2 linked regions of the Azospirillum sp. TSH100 genome follow. Each later gene encodes a partner of the first gene's protein in a complex. Links are inferred from orthologs where the notes say so. Each region holds a gene or a part of one and is shown in the gene's direction. Other genes may lie near its edges.

Region 1 (7,409 bases):
CTGAACAGACGGCGGCTGAAGAGATGGCGGCCGGTCAGACCACCATCGTCATCGGCGATGACCATCCGCTGGTGCAGGCCGCCTTGCGCGATGCGCTGGGCAAGGCGATGCCGGAAGTGCGGGTGATCGAATGCCCGGACCTCGATTCGGTGATGACCGCGGTGGGCCGGCGGCCGGACGATATCGACCTCGTGCTGCTCGACCTCAACATGCCCGGTACCCACGGTTTCGCCGGGCTGTTCCTGATGCTGGCCCACCACCCGACGGTGCCGGTCGCCATCTTGTCGGCCTTGCAGGATCCCGACACCATCCGCCGGGCGCTGGCCTATGGCGCCTCGGGCTATATCCCGAAATCGCTGTCGATGCCGGCGATGGCCGACGCCATCCGCGCCATCCTGTCCGGCGAGACCTGGGCGCCGCCGCTCTCCGCCGCGTCATCGGAAGCCGACGAGGCAGAATCCGCCCGCCGCTTCGCCTCGCTGTCGCCGCAGCAGCTGCGCATCTTGACGATGATCGTCGACGGCAAGCTGAACAAGCAGATCGCCGGCGAACTGAACGTGTCGGAGCAGACGGTGAAGGTCCATGTCTCCAGCATCCTGCGCAAATTGAACGTGGTCAGCCGCACCCAGGCCGCCGTCGTCGCCGGCCGTCTGGCGGTGGGCGGGGATGTGCTGCGGTGATGTCAGCCGGCGCTGCTCCGACTCGCTGAACTCACTGCGTGTTCTTCCTTTGTACGCACATGCTGGCGGTTCGCGCGCCCCTTTGCTAAGCTGGCGCCACCATGAACGCGCCCCCGCACAGCGTCTGCCGCGACTGCGCCGCCGCCCCGCCAAGCGCAGGATCGGGGGAGGTGACGCGCTGCCCGAAATGCGGCAGCCGGCGGCTGTTCCGCCATGCCGAGCTGCACAGCCTGCCCATCGGCCACATCGACTGCGACAGCTTCTATGCCACCGTGGAAAAGCGCGACCGGCCGGAGCTGGCCAGCCGGCCGGTGATCGTCGGCGGCGACGACCATCGCGGGGTGGTCGCCGCCTGCTGCTATGTCGCACGGATGTCGGGCGTGCGCTCCGCCATGACGATCCGCGAGGCGCTCGACCGCTGCCCCGACGCCACCATCATCCGCCCCAACATCGCCAAGTATAAGGAGGTCGGCCATCAGGCCCGCGCGATCATGGAGGCCTTCACCCCCCTGGTCGAACCGATCAGCATCGACGAGGCCTATCTCGACCTGACCGGTGTCGAGGACCGCCTCAGCATCAGCCCGGCCCAGGCGCTGGTGGAGATCGTCCGCCGTTTCGAGCGCGAGCTGCGCATCACCGCCTCCATCGGCCTCAGCTACAACAAGCTGCTGGCGAAGATCGCGTCGGACCTCGACAAGCCGCGCGGCTTCTCGGCGCTCGGCCGGGCGGAGGCGGCGGCCTTCCTGGCGCCCAAGCGGGTGACCATCCTGTGGGGCGTCGGCCCGGCGCTGGAGCGCAAGCTGTTCGCCGATGGCATCACCCGCGTCGGCGATCTCCAGGACAAGGAGGAGCATTGGCTGGTGAAGCGCTACGGCGCCATGGGCCGGGTGCTCTACAGCTACGCCCGCGGCGAGGATTCCCGCCGGGTCCATCCCGAGTCGCCGAGCAAGAGCATCTCGTCGGAGGAGACCTTCGACTGGGACGTCACCACCCTGCCCGCCCTGGCGCAGGAGCTGCGCCCGCTGGCCGGCAAGGTCGCCCGCCGGCTGGAACGCGAAGGGCTGCTGGGCCGCAGCGTGGTGCTGAAGCTGAAGACCAAGGACTTCCAGCAGCTGACCCGCTCACGCCGGGTCGAGCCGACCCGCTCGGCCGAGGCGATCCTCGCCGCCGGCATCGCCCTGCTGGAACGCGAGGTCGATGGCCGCGCCTTCCGCCTGATCGGCATCGGCTGCACCGACCTGACCCATCCGGAAACAGCGCCGGACCCGGAACTGGACCTGTTCGGGTGAGGGGGGCGTTCGGGGAAGCAAAGACAAGAAAAGGAGAAAGCACGATGCAGAACGCGGTCTGGTTCCGCGAGACGCTGGAATTCGCCAGGACCCTCCACCACGGTCAGGTCGACAAGGCCGGCGCCCCCTATTGGAAGCATCTGGAACGGGTCGCCCACCGTCTGATCGAGCGGTTCCCCGACGCCACGAAGGCCCAAATCCAGGCCGCCCTGCTCCATGACGCGATCGAGGATGCCGGCGTCAGCGCGGACGATCTGCGGGGCGCCGGCATCGAGGAGGAGGCCATCGCCGCTATCCAACTGGTCAGCCGGAACCTCGATCCCGACGGAACCTACCTGGACTGGATCGGACGGATCGCCGCCAGCGGCAACGTCACGGCGATCCGGGTCAAGCTGGCCGACAATCTGGACAACAGCGATCCCGCCCGTGTCGCCGTCCTCCCCGCAGGGCCGCGGATGGTTGCCGAGAAATACGCACCGGCCAGGGCGATCTTGGAACGGGCGATCCTCGAACAGGCGCCGTAAACAGCCCCGTTTTCAGTCCGCCTGCTCCTCCAGCATCGGCAGGCTGCCCGGGCGCACGACGCTGCGGATGGCGAAGCTCGACTGGATACGGACAACGCCGGGCAGGCGCGACAGCGAGTCCTTGTAGATGCGGTCGTAATCGGCCGGATCCTGCGCCACCACCCGCAGCAGATAGTCGGAACTGCCGGACAGCAGGTAGCATTCCCGCACCTCCGGACAGCGGCGGACGGCGGCGTCGAAGCGGCGCAGATACTCCTCGGTCTGCCGTTCCAGCGTGATCTGGACGATGACCGTCACCGACCGTTCCTCGTCCGCCGTCTCGATGATGGCGGTATAGCCGCGGATGACGCCGGAATGCTCCAGCATGTGCAGGCGGCGCAGGCAGGCCGATGGCGACAGCCCAACCTCCGCCGCCAGCTTGGCGTTGCTCATCCGGCCGTCCTTGCGGAGCAGGCGCAGGATCTTGTGGTCCAGGGCGTCCAGGGCGTGCATGCAACTTTATTCGAAGACGTGGCGGATCGTGCGAAAGCTCCACCACACTATGGGGGATTCATGCAAGGCTTTGCAGAGATTCACCCGCTCCACCGGCCTTATAGTGGCGCATCCGAGACAATCCGCCAGACCGATGGTTTCCGGGGATACCAGATCGGCGTCGACGGGGGTTCGCATCGGGGAGATCTCTCATGGTCACTTCTCGCATGGTCACGCACATCGGCGTTCCCAAGGAAATCAAGAACCACGAGTACCGCGTCGGGCTGACGCCGGCATCGGTCCGCGAACTGACGGCGGACGGCCATTCCCTGCTGGTGCAGAGCGGCGCCGGCGCCGAGATCGGCTTTTCCGACGAGGCCTACCGCGCGGCGGGGGCCGAGATCGCCGGCTCCGCCGAGGAGGTCTTCGCGAAGGCCGAGCTTATCGTGAAGGTCAAGGAGCCGCAGTCGGCGGAATGTCGCAGGCTGCGGCCGGATCAGGTTCTGTTCACCTATCTGCACCTCGCCCCCGATCCCGAACAGGCCCGGCTGCTGATGGAGAGCGGCTGCACCGCCATCGCCTACGAGACGGTCACCGACCGCGCCGGCCGCCTGCCGCTGCTGGCGCCGATGTCGGAGATCGCCGGCCGCATGGCGATCCAGGTCGGCGCCGTCGCCTTGCAGAAGAGCAACGGCGGCTCCGGCATCCTGCTCGGCGGCGTGCCCGGCGTGCTGCCCGGCAAGGTGCTGGTCATCGGCGGCGGCGTGGTCGGCACCAACGCCGCCCGCATGGCGATGGGGCTGGGCGCCGACGTCACCATCGCCGACCGCTCGATGCCGCGGCTGGCCCAGCTCGACGATCTGTTCGGGCCGCGGCTGAAGACCGTCTACGCCTCGGCCGACGCGCTCGACCGGCTGGTCGCCGATGCTGATCTGGTGGTCGGCGCCGTGCTGGTGCCGGGGGCCGCAGCACCAAAGCTGGTGCGCCGCGACCAGCTGGCAGGCATGCGCCGCGGATCGGTGCTGGTGGACGTCGCCATCGACCAGGGCGGCTGTTTCGAGACCAGCCACGCCACCACCCATTCCGACCCGACCTATGTGGTGGACGGGGTGGTGCATTATTGCGTCGCCAACATGCCGGGCGCCGTCGCCCGCACCAGCACCGAGGCGCTGAACCATGCCACCCTGCCCTTCGTCCAGGCGCTGGCCGGCAAGGGCTGGAAAAGGGCGCTGGCCGAGGATCCACACCTGCTGGCCGGGCTGAACGTCCAGGCCGGGCGGCTGACCTATCCGGCGGTCGCCGAGGCTCTTGGGCAGCCCTTCACCGACCCCCGCGGACTGGTCGCGGGATGATGTGAACAGCTGTTGACAAAGAACTGAACGAAATTTCTGCTCTGCCGATATGGACGAAATTTCGTTCGGTTTTTTGTGACGGATGCGCGACGAATGTTGTTTTTTTCCACCGCTGGAAAGAGAGTGTTGCGCACACGGATCAAGTTGCATTACCTGTCTGTCACAAGAAAAAGGGTAACATCCGCAACCGGTGCTTAAGTGCCGGGGCCAAAGACCAAGAACAGTTTTGAACAGGGTAAGGCGCGGCACCTCTTGCCGACTGGTCCGGACCGGGCGGTCATTCCGCCCGAACTGACCCGAGATTCACAACAGGATGTCCGGCAGCGATGCCGGTGGGGACGCCACGGTCTCAAAGCCGTGCCGCGCAAGGGAGAGCTGTTGGCTATGGTCGAACGACGGAATGCCGCCCGGGCGCAGGACCGCGCGCCCGCGACCTTGTTGCGTATCCGGATGATGGATACGCCGTTCCGCCGCCTGATCCGCCATGCGCAGACCCGCCCCACCGACGTCGCCAGCGGCCTTCTGTAACGATTTCGCCCGAAGCCCCGCCGGATTCAGCATCCGGCGGGGCTTCGGCAGTAACCGGGTGCGGCGGCGGGATTCCAAGCGTCCCCTGCCTCGGTCCTGGATGTTCTCCCCCGTTCATCCGGATCGGAACTCCGCTGCCGCACACGGCTTAATTCAGGTTTTCGGCAAAGGTCTCGTGAGCCTGCCTATTCGGTGATCTGGGAGAGTGGGAGAAGCCTGCCTGATGGACTATTTTCTTCAGCAATTGATCAACGGGCTGTCGCTTGGTGCGATTTACGGCCTGATCGCGATTGGCTACACGATGGTGTACGGCATCATCGGCATGATCAACTTCGCCCATGGCGAGATTTACATGATCGGGTCCTTCGTGGCGCTGATCACCTTCCTTGCCATCGGCGCGCTGGGCATCACCTGGGTGCCCTTGGCGCTGCTGATCATGCTGCTCGCCTCCATGCTGTTCACCAGCGTCTATGGCTGGACGGTGGAGCGCATCGCCTACCGGCCGCTGCGCTCCTCGCCGCGGCTGGCGCCGCTGATCTCCGCCATCGGCATGTCGATCTTCCTGCAGAACTACATCCAGATCCTCCAGGGCGCCCGCTCCAAGCCGCTGCAGCCCATCCTGCCCGGCAACCTCACCCTGATGGACGGCGCCGTCTCCGTCAGCTACGTCCGCCTCGCCACCATCATCATCACCCTGGTCCTGATGGTCGGCTTCACCATGCTGATCAACCGCACCTCGCTGGGCCGCGCCCAGCGGGCGTGCGAGCAGGACAAGAAGATGGCCGGGCTGCTCGGCGTCAACGTCGACCGCGTCATCTCGCTGACCTTCGTCATGGGCGCCGCGCTGGCCGCCGTCGCCGGCATGATGGTGCTGCTGATCTATGGCGTCATCGACTTCTACATCGGCTTCCTGGCCGGCGTGAAAAGCTTCACCGCCGCCGTGCTCGGCGGCGTCGGCTCGCTGCCCGGCGCCATGCTCGGCGGCGTCGTCATCGGCCTGATCGAGGCCTTCTGGTCGGGCTATGTCGGCTCCGAATGGAAGGACGTCGCCACCTTCTCCATCCTCGTCCTCGTCCTGATCTTCCGGCCCACCGGCCTGCTCGGCCGGCCCGAGATCGAGAAGGTGTAAGCGCCATGACCACCCCTTCCCACGCGCCGTCGCACCCCCATTACCACATCAACGGCAAGCGCCCCGGCGTCGACTGGGCCGCCACCGTCAAGGACGCCGGCCTCGCCGCCTTCGTGGCATTGCTGCTGACCGTGCCGCTGGTGGGCCTGCGCACGGTGGACCGCCCCACCGGCCTCGGCATCGAGGCCCGGCCGGAGGAGGTCATCGCCTCGCTGCTGCTGGTCTTCCTCGGCCGGCTCGGGCTCGGGCTGATCCGCCAGGGCATGGCGCTGCCGGTGCTGATCCTGGCGCTGGTCTGCGCCGGCGTCGGGCTGGTGCTGCCGATGCCGACCCAGGTGCTGCGCCTGGTGCTGGTGCTGGGCGGCGGCGTCATCGCGCTGCGCGCCGCCATGACGGTGGCCACCGGCCGCTCCAAGCTGTCCCAGGCCGACCGCGACAAGCGCATGGACCGCGTCGCCGCCAAGGTGCAGCACGCCAGCCGCTACATCGGCCCGGTCGCCGTCGCCTTCGCCGCGGTGCTGCCGCTGACCCCGCTGGCCGACCGCATGATCCTGGACATCGGCATCCTGCTGCTGACCTACATCATGCTGGGCTGGGGCCTGAACATCGTGGTGGGCCTCGCCGGCCTGCTCGATCTCGGCTATGTCGCCTTCTACGCCGTCGGCGCCTACAGCTACGCGCTGCTCGCCCATTACTTCGGGCTCAGCTTCTGGCTCTGCCTGCCGCTGGCGGGCCTGCTGGCCGCCTGCTCGGGCGTGCTGCTGGGCTTCCCGGTGCTGCGGCTGCGCGGCGACTATTTCGCCATCGTGACCTTGGGCTTCGGCGAGATCATCCGCATCATCCTGGTCAACTGGTACCAGTTCACCGGCGGCCCCAACGGCATCTCCGGCATCCCGCGCCCGAGCTTCTTCGGCATCGCCGACTTCAGCCGCACGCCGGCCGAGGGCATGGCCGCCTTCCACGAGCTGTTCGGGCTGGAGTTCTCGCCGCTCCACCGCATCATCTTCCTCTACTACCTCATCCTGGCGCTGGCGCTGGTGGTGAACCTGTTCACGCTGCGCGTGCGCAAGCTGCCGCTGGGCCGGGCCTGGGAGGCTCTGCGCGAGGACGACATCGCCTGTGCGTCGCTCGGCATCAACCGCACCAACATGAAGCTGGCGGCCTTCGCCATCGCGGCGATGTTCGGCGGCTTCGCCGGGTCCTTCTTCGCGACGCGCCAGGGCTTCATCAGCCCGGAGAGCTTCACCTTCATCGAGTCGGCGATCATCCTGGCCATCGTGGTGCTGGGCGGCATGGGCAGCCAGATCGGCGTGGTGGTGGCCACGCTGCTGGTGATCGGCCTGCCGGAAGCGTTCCGCGAGCTGGCCGACTACCGCATGCTGGCCTTCGGCGCCGGCATGGTGGTGATCATGCTGTGGCGTCCGCGCGGCCTGCTG
Region 2 (5,193 bases), on another replicon or contig:
TGCGAAAAGCCCCATCGCCAGCGCGGCGGAAAGGGAAGCGGCGGAAAGGTAGGGATTGCGTCGGGTCATGGTGCCTTTACACTCCGCCATCGCCGGGCGGGGCGCAAGCCCGCAGGCCCGTTCCCGCTGTTGCACAGTTCGCCGCCCCCGCCCCAACCGGAACCGCCCGTGATGACCGATCCCCGCCTGTTCGTCTTCGGCCTCGGCTACAGCGCCCGCGTCTTCGCCGACAGGCTGCGCGCCGAGGGATGGCGCGTCGCCGCCACCTGCCGCAGCGAGGAGAAGAAGGCGGAGCTGGAGGCCCAGGGCATCGAAGCCTTCCTGTTCGACCGCGGCCGGCCGCTGGCCGACGCTGCCGCGGCGCTGGCCGGCACCACCCATCTGCTGGTCAGCATCCCGCCCGACGGCAAGGGCGACCCGGTGCTGGACCAGCATGCCCGCGATCTGGCCGACCTGCGCACGCTGGACTGGGCCGGCTATCTGTCGACGACCGGCGTCTATGGTGACACCGGCGGCGAGTGGGTCAGCGAGGCGTCCTGGCTGAAGCCGACCGGCGAGCGGCAGAAGCGTAGGGTGGAGGCGGAACGCGGCTGGCTGAACCTGTACCGCCAGTATGGCGTGCCGATGCATCTGTTCCGGCTCGCCGGAATCTATGGGCCCGGCCGCAGCGCCATCGATTCCGTGCGCGACGGCATCGCCAAGCGGGTCGACAAGCCGGGTCAGGTCTTCTGCCGCATTCATGTCGACGACATCGCCAACACGCTGCGCGCGTCGATGGCGCGGCCGACGCTGGGCGCCATCTACAACGTCGCCGACGATCTGCCCAGCCCGTCGCACGAGGTGGTGGAGTATGCCTGCCGCTTGCTGGGGGTGGAGCCGCCGCCGCTGGTGCCGTTCGATCAGGCGGAAATGTCGCCGATGGCCGCCAGCTTCTATGCCGATTGCCGACGGGTGAAGAACGACCGCATCAAGCGCCAGCTCGGCGTTTCCCTGACCTACCCGGACTATCGCGCCGGGCTGGAGGCCCAACTGGCTGCGGGGCTCCAGCCAAGATCAGGGCAATAGGTAAAGCTAAGGTAACAAAGCAATTCCATGACATATTCCGATAATCACAATAAAAGCCGAAGACTCGCGTGGAATTAGCAAAAGATATTTAATAATCTCCCGGGATCATAAGCGTCCAGGCGACGACCATCCCGTGAGGTGTTGTGCGCATGAACAGCACGCCGACGGCCACCCTCTCCGCTCCAGCCGCAAGCCCATCGCCGGGCGGCGACGGTGTGGATGCCGCCGCCTTCCGCCGCCAGATGGACGAGGTCGTCGCACGCATTCCCATGCACGCCATCCGGTCGGTGCTGGACGCGGTCGAAGGGACCCCCAGTCCGAACGGCGAGCGGGCGCGGCATCTGCGCGATGCGCTGGTCGATCATTTCAACCGCTTGAGGCCGATGAAGGCGCGACGGCTCTTCACCAGCCTGTTCGAGCCCTTCCTGGTCGACGACCCCATCCTCTACCGTTCGGCCGAGTCGGTGCCGGCGCTGGTCCAGCGGGTGGACATGGGTGGCATCTGGGCGGCGCTGACCCGCTACGCCTTCCCGGGACTGGCGGCGGAGGTGCAGAGCCGCCTGGACGAGTTGTCGCGCGAAGCGATGCTGGACGCCGTTCTGGCCAGCCCTGACGCGATGGTGATGCGGGAGCTGATGCGCAAGGAGGCGCTGGACTTCCTCTACGCCATGGCCGCCGACCGGAAGCTGACCGACCGGTTCCTGGCGCTGGCCAATGACGAGGCACTGCACGACGCGAGGCTGCGCACCCAGTATCTCGGCCGCAAGGCGCCGATCGACGGCGATCTGCTGGGCTTCGTCCGCGCCCTGCTGGAGCACAACGAGGTGCTGGTGCCGCTGACCGAGCGCATGCGCCGCGACATCGATGAAATGCGGATAGGGGAGATGCAGGGCGCCGGTGACCCGCGCTCGGCGGAAGTGGATTGCCAGTCGGCGCTGATGGTCGGCTTCGTCCGCCGGGTGCGCGATCTCGGTCTGCCTTTCCGCGACCAGTCGCAGCTGCTGGCCTGGTTCGCCCCGCTCTACGGGCTGAACGTCAAGCGCCGCTACGACGTGTTCCTGCGTCATGTCCGCGAGCATGTCGGTTCGGGCGGACCGGCGGTGCGCGAGTCGCACCCGCTGCTACGCGCCCTGCTGTGCCATTTCCAGGCAGCCTGCACCGCCATCCGCGAGGTGGTGGACGGCATGTTCGGCGACATGGACATCTCAAATGGGGAGATTGGGGACGGTGGCGTGCTGTCCGCCCCTGTCCCCACCCGCGCCCTGCTGCACGAGGCGGTGGAGCGCTTCGACCGGGCGCTGACCGCGCTGGCCGGCACCGGCTTCCTGGCCAGCCGCTCCACCGGCCCGGCCTTGCGGGCGGAGCTGGCGGCGGTCAGCCGCGAGTTGACCGGCACGGTGATGCCGGCGCTGGCCGCCCGGCTGCAGGCGGCGATGAACGCCCGTCACGCTCCGGTTCCCGACCATGAGGACATCGTCTGGCTGCTGGAGCTGGTGTGGCGCTGGGGCCGCTATCTTGGCAACGCCGGCTACGCCAACCCGGAGCTGAAGTCGCTGCGCCTCTATGCGGTGGAGACCGGGCGCCTCGCCTTCATCCAGGCGATGAAGGCCGAACCGCAGGAAAGGCCGGCCCACCGCATGGCGCACATGCTGCGCATCCGCCGGCTGATGGCGGCGATGGACGAGACGGTGGACGGCTGGATCAGTCCGGTCAGCCAGGGTCTGCACCGGGTCGTTCACAGCTATCTGGACGGGGACGGGGAGATCACGGCCGACGAATGGACGGTGATCGATGCCTTCGTCGCAAGCGTCCGCCGCGAGCTGAGCCGGTCGCGCAACTGGCAGAGCGCCGACTTCGTCGACATTCTGCGGCTGCATGAGGGACGGCGGCGGGCGGAGGCGTGAATCCCCCTTCTGCCGAAGGCCTTGGCCGCAACAATTTGGTTCGACGCACCCGTCGATGTGGTATGATGCGCGCCCGCTCGGGGCGGGACGGCCGGACAACGGCCTGCAACCCCGGTGGTTCCGCTTTCCAGTCACTCCTCCCGCCGAGACGACGCCAGCATGAACATCACCATCGAACGCGCCGCCCTTCTCCGTTCCCTGGGTCACGTGCAGAGTGTGGTCGAGCGGCGGAACACCATTCCGATCCTGTCGAATGTCCTGCTGCGCGCGGGCGACGGCGAACTGTCGCTGGCCGCCACCGACATGGATTTGGAGATCGTCGAGACCGTCCCCGCGACGGTCGGCCGCCCCGGCGGGACCACCGCCCCGGCCCACACCCTGTTCGACATCGTCCGCAAGCTGCCCGACGGCAGCCAGGTGGAGCTGGACATCGGCGGCGACGGCACCATCCTGACGCTGCGCGCCGGCCGCTCGCAGTTCAAGCTGTCCTGCCTGCCGGTGGAGGACTTCCCACAGCTGTCCAGCGGCGAGCTGAAGCACAATTTCTCGGTCGCCGCCGCCGACCTGCGCGGTCTGATCGACCGCACCCGCTTCGCCATCTCCACCGAGGAGACGCGCTATTACCTGAACGGCATCTACCTGCACGCCGCCAAGAGCAAGATGGGCAGCCTGGAAACGCCGGTGCTGCGCGCCGTCGCCACCGACGGCCACCGGCTGGCGCGGGTCGAGATGCCGCTGCCGGACGGGGCCGAGGGTATCCCCGGCGTCATCATTCCACGAAAGACCGTCACCGAAATCCGCAAGCTGGTCGATGAGGCCGCCGACCGCATCGAGCTGTCGCTGTCCGACAACAAGATCCGCTTCGGCTTCGACAGCGTCGTCGTCACCTCCAAGCTGATCGACGGCACCTTCCCGGACTATGAGCGGGTGATCCCGGTCGGCAACGACAAGGTGATGGAAGTCGACGCCAAGCTGTTCGCCGCTGCCGTCGACCGCGTCGCCACCATCTCCACCGAGAAGAGCCGGGCGGTGAAGCTGTCGCTGGTCCGCGGTGCCCTGACCCTGTCGGCCACCAGCCCGGAATCGGGCAGCGCCACCGAGGAGTTGGAGGTCAATTACCAGGAATCCCCCCTGGAAATCGGCTTCAACTCTCGCTATCTGCTGGACATCACGCAGCAGATCGAGGGCGAGGGCGCCCAGTTCACGCTGGCCGACGCCGCGTCGCCGACCATCATCCGCGACGTCGCCGACTCCACCGCGCTCTATGTCCTGATGCCGATGCGCGTGTGATGGGGCTGCGGGGATCCTCCCCGCCCCAGGCGGAACGGACCAGTTGCAGCACACGGCAGTTTCGATGAGCGGCGGCAGCCCGGTGCCCGCCGCAACTCAGGCTTTGGCTCCGGCCCTTGCGGTCAGGCGGATGACGCTGACGCGTTTCCGCGGCTACGACTCCGCTCGGCTGGAGCCCGACCGCCGTCCCGTCGCGCTGATCGGCCCGAACGGCGCCGGCAAGACCAATCTGCTGGAGGCCGTCAGCTTCCTCGCCCCCGGCCGCGGCATCCGCGGCGCCCGGCTGGCCGAGGTGGAACGGCTGGGCTCGCCCCCCGGCGCGGGCTGGGCGGTGGCGGCGACGCTCGACACCCCGCTGGGTCCGGTGGAGATCGGCACCGGCCGCGAACCGCATGACGGCAACCGCGCCTCGGACCGCGACCGCCGGCTGGTCCGCATCGACGGCCACCCGGCCAAGGGCCAGACGGCGCTGGCCGACCATGTCGCCATGGTCTGGCTGACCCCGCAGATGGACCGCCTGTTTCTCGAAGGGTCGAGCGGACGGCGGCGCTTCCTCGACCGGCTGGTCTTCGGCTTCGACCCCGCCCATGCCGGCCGGCTGTCGCGCTATGAGCATGCGTTGCGTGAACGCGCCCGGCTGCTGCGCGACGGCCGTTTCGACGAGGGCTGGCTCGGCGCGCTGGAGGACCAGATGGCGACCACCGGCATCGCCGTCGCCGCCGCAAGGCGCGAGGTGGTGCAGCGGTTGCGCGCCGCCTGCGCCCGCTCGGTCGGTCCCTTCCCCGGCGCCGACCTCGCCGTCGCCGGCACAGTGGAGCAATGGCTTGACGAGGGCCCGGCCCTGGCGGCGGAGGATGCGCTGCGCGATAGTCTGCGCTCCGGTCGCCGTGCCGATGCCGACGGCGGCGGTGCGTTGGCGGGACCGCACAAGAGC

Evidence for each region.
Region 2: the proteins of E6C72_RS26390 (region 1) and dnaN are in contact, whole or in part, in a solved structure (PDB 1OK7), measured with the Escherichia coli proteins. The link is inferred for Azospirillum sp. TSH100 from one-to-one orthologs.

What each region holds. Positions count from the first base shown.
Region 1 is NZ_CP039638.1:214,645-222,053, reverse strand. What follows is about bases 1-2,875. They hold E6C72_RS26390 (DNA polymerase IV), read left to right. Parts: upstream 1-781; coding sequence 782-1,969; downstream 1,970-2,875. Other genes in these bases: E6C72_RS26380 (Lrp/AsnC family transcriptional regulator), read right to left, coding at 2,506-2,875; E6C72_RS26385 (HD domain-containing protein), read left to right, coding at 2,014-2,493; E6C72_RS26395 (response regulator transcription factor), read left to right, coding at 1-680. Outside these bases: more of E6C72_RS26380, read right to left, coding at 2,876-2,985; ald (alanine dehydrogenase), read left to right, coding at 3,192-4,316; E6C72_RS26370 (hypothetical protein), read right to left, coding at 4,620-4,877; E6C72_RS26365 (branched-chain amino acid ABC transporter permease LivH), read left to right, coding at 5,068-5,973; high-affinity branched-chain amino acid ABC transporter permease LivM, read left to right, coding at 5,979-7,409. UniProt on the Escherichia coli protein: Poorly processive, error-prone DNA polymerase involved in translesion repair and untargeted mutagenesis. Copies undamaged DNA at stalled replication forks, which arise in vivo from mismatched or misaligned primer ends.
Region 2 is NZ_CP039634.1:1,046,191-1,051,383, reverse strand. The notes cover bases 2,268-5,193. They hold dnaN (DNA polymerase III subunit beta), read left to right. Parts: upstream 2,268-3,128; coding sequence 3,129-4,259; downstream 4,260-5,193. Other genes in these bases: recF (DNA replication/repair protein RecF), read left to right, coding at 4,324-5,193; E6C72_RS05055 (hypothetical protein), read left to right, coding at 2,268-2,969. Outside these bases: E6C72_RS05065 (hypothetical protein), read right to left, coding at 1-69; E6C72_RS05060 (SDR family oxidoreductase), read left to right, coding at 172-1,065; more of E6C72_RS05055, read left to right, coding at 1,215-2,267. UniProt on the Escherichia coli protein: Confers DNA tethering and processivity to DNA polymerases and other proteins. Acts as a clamp, forming a ring around DNA (a reaction catalyzed by the clamp-loading complex) which diffuses in an ATP-independent manner freely and bidirectionally along dsDNA.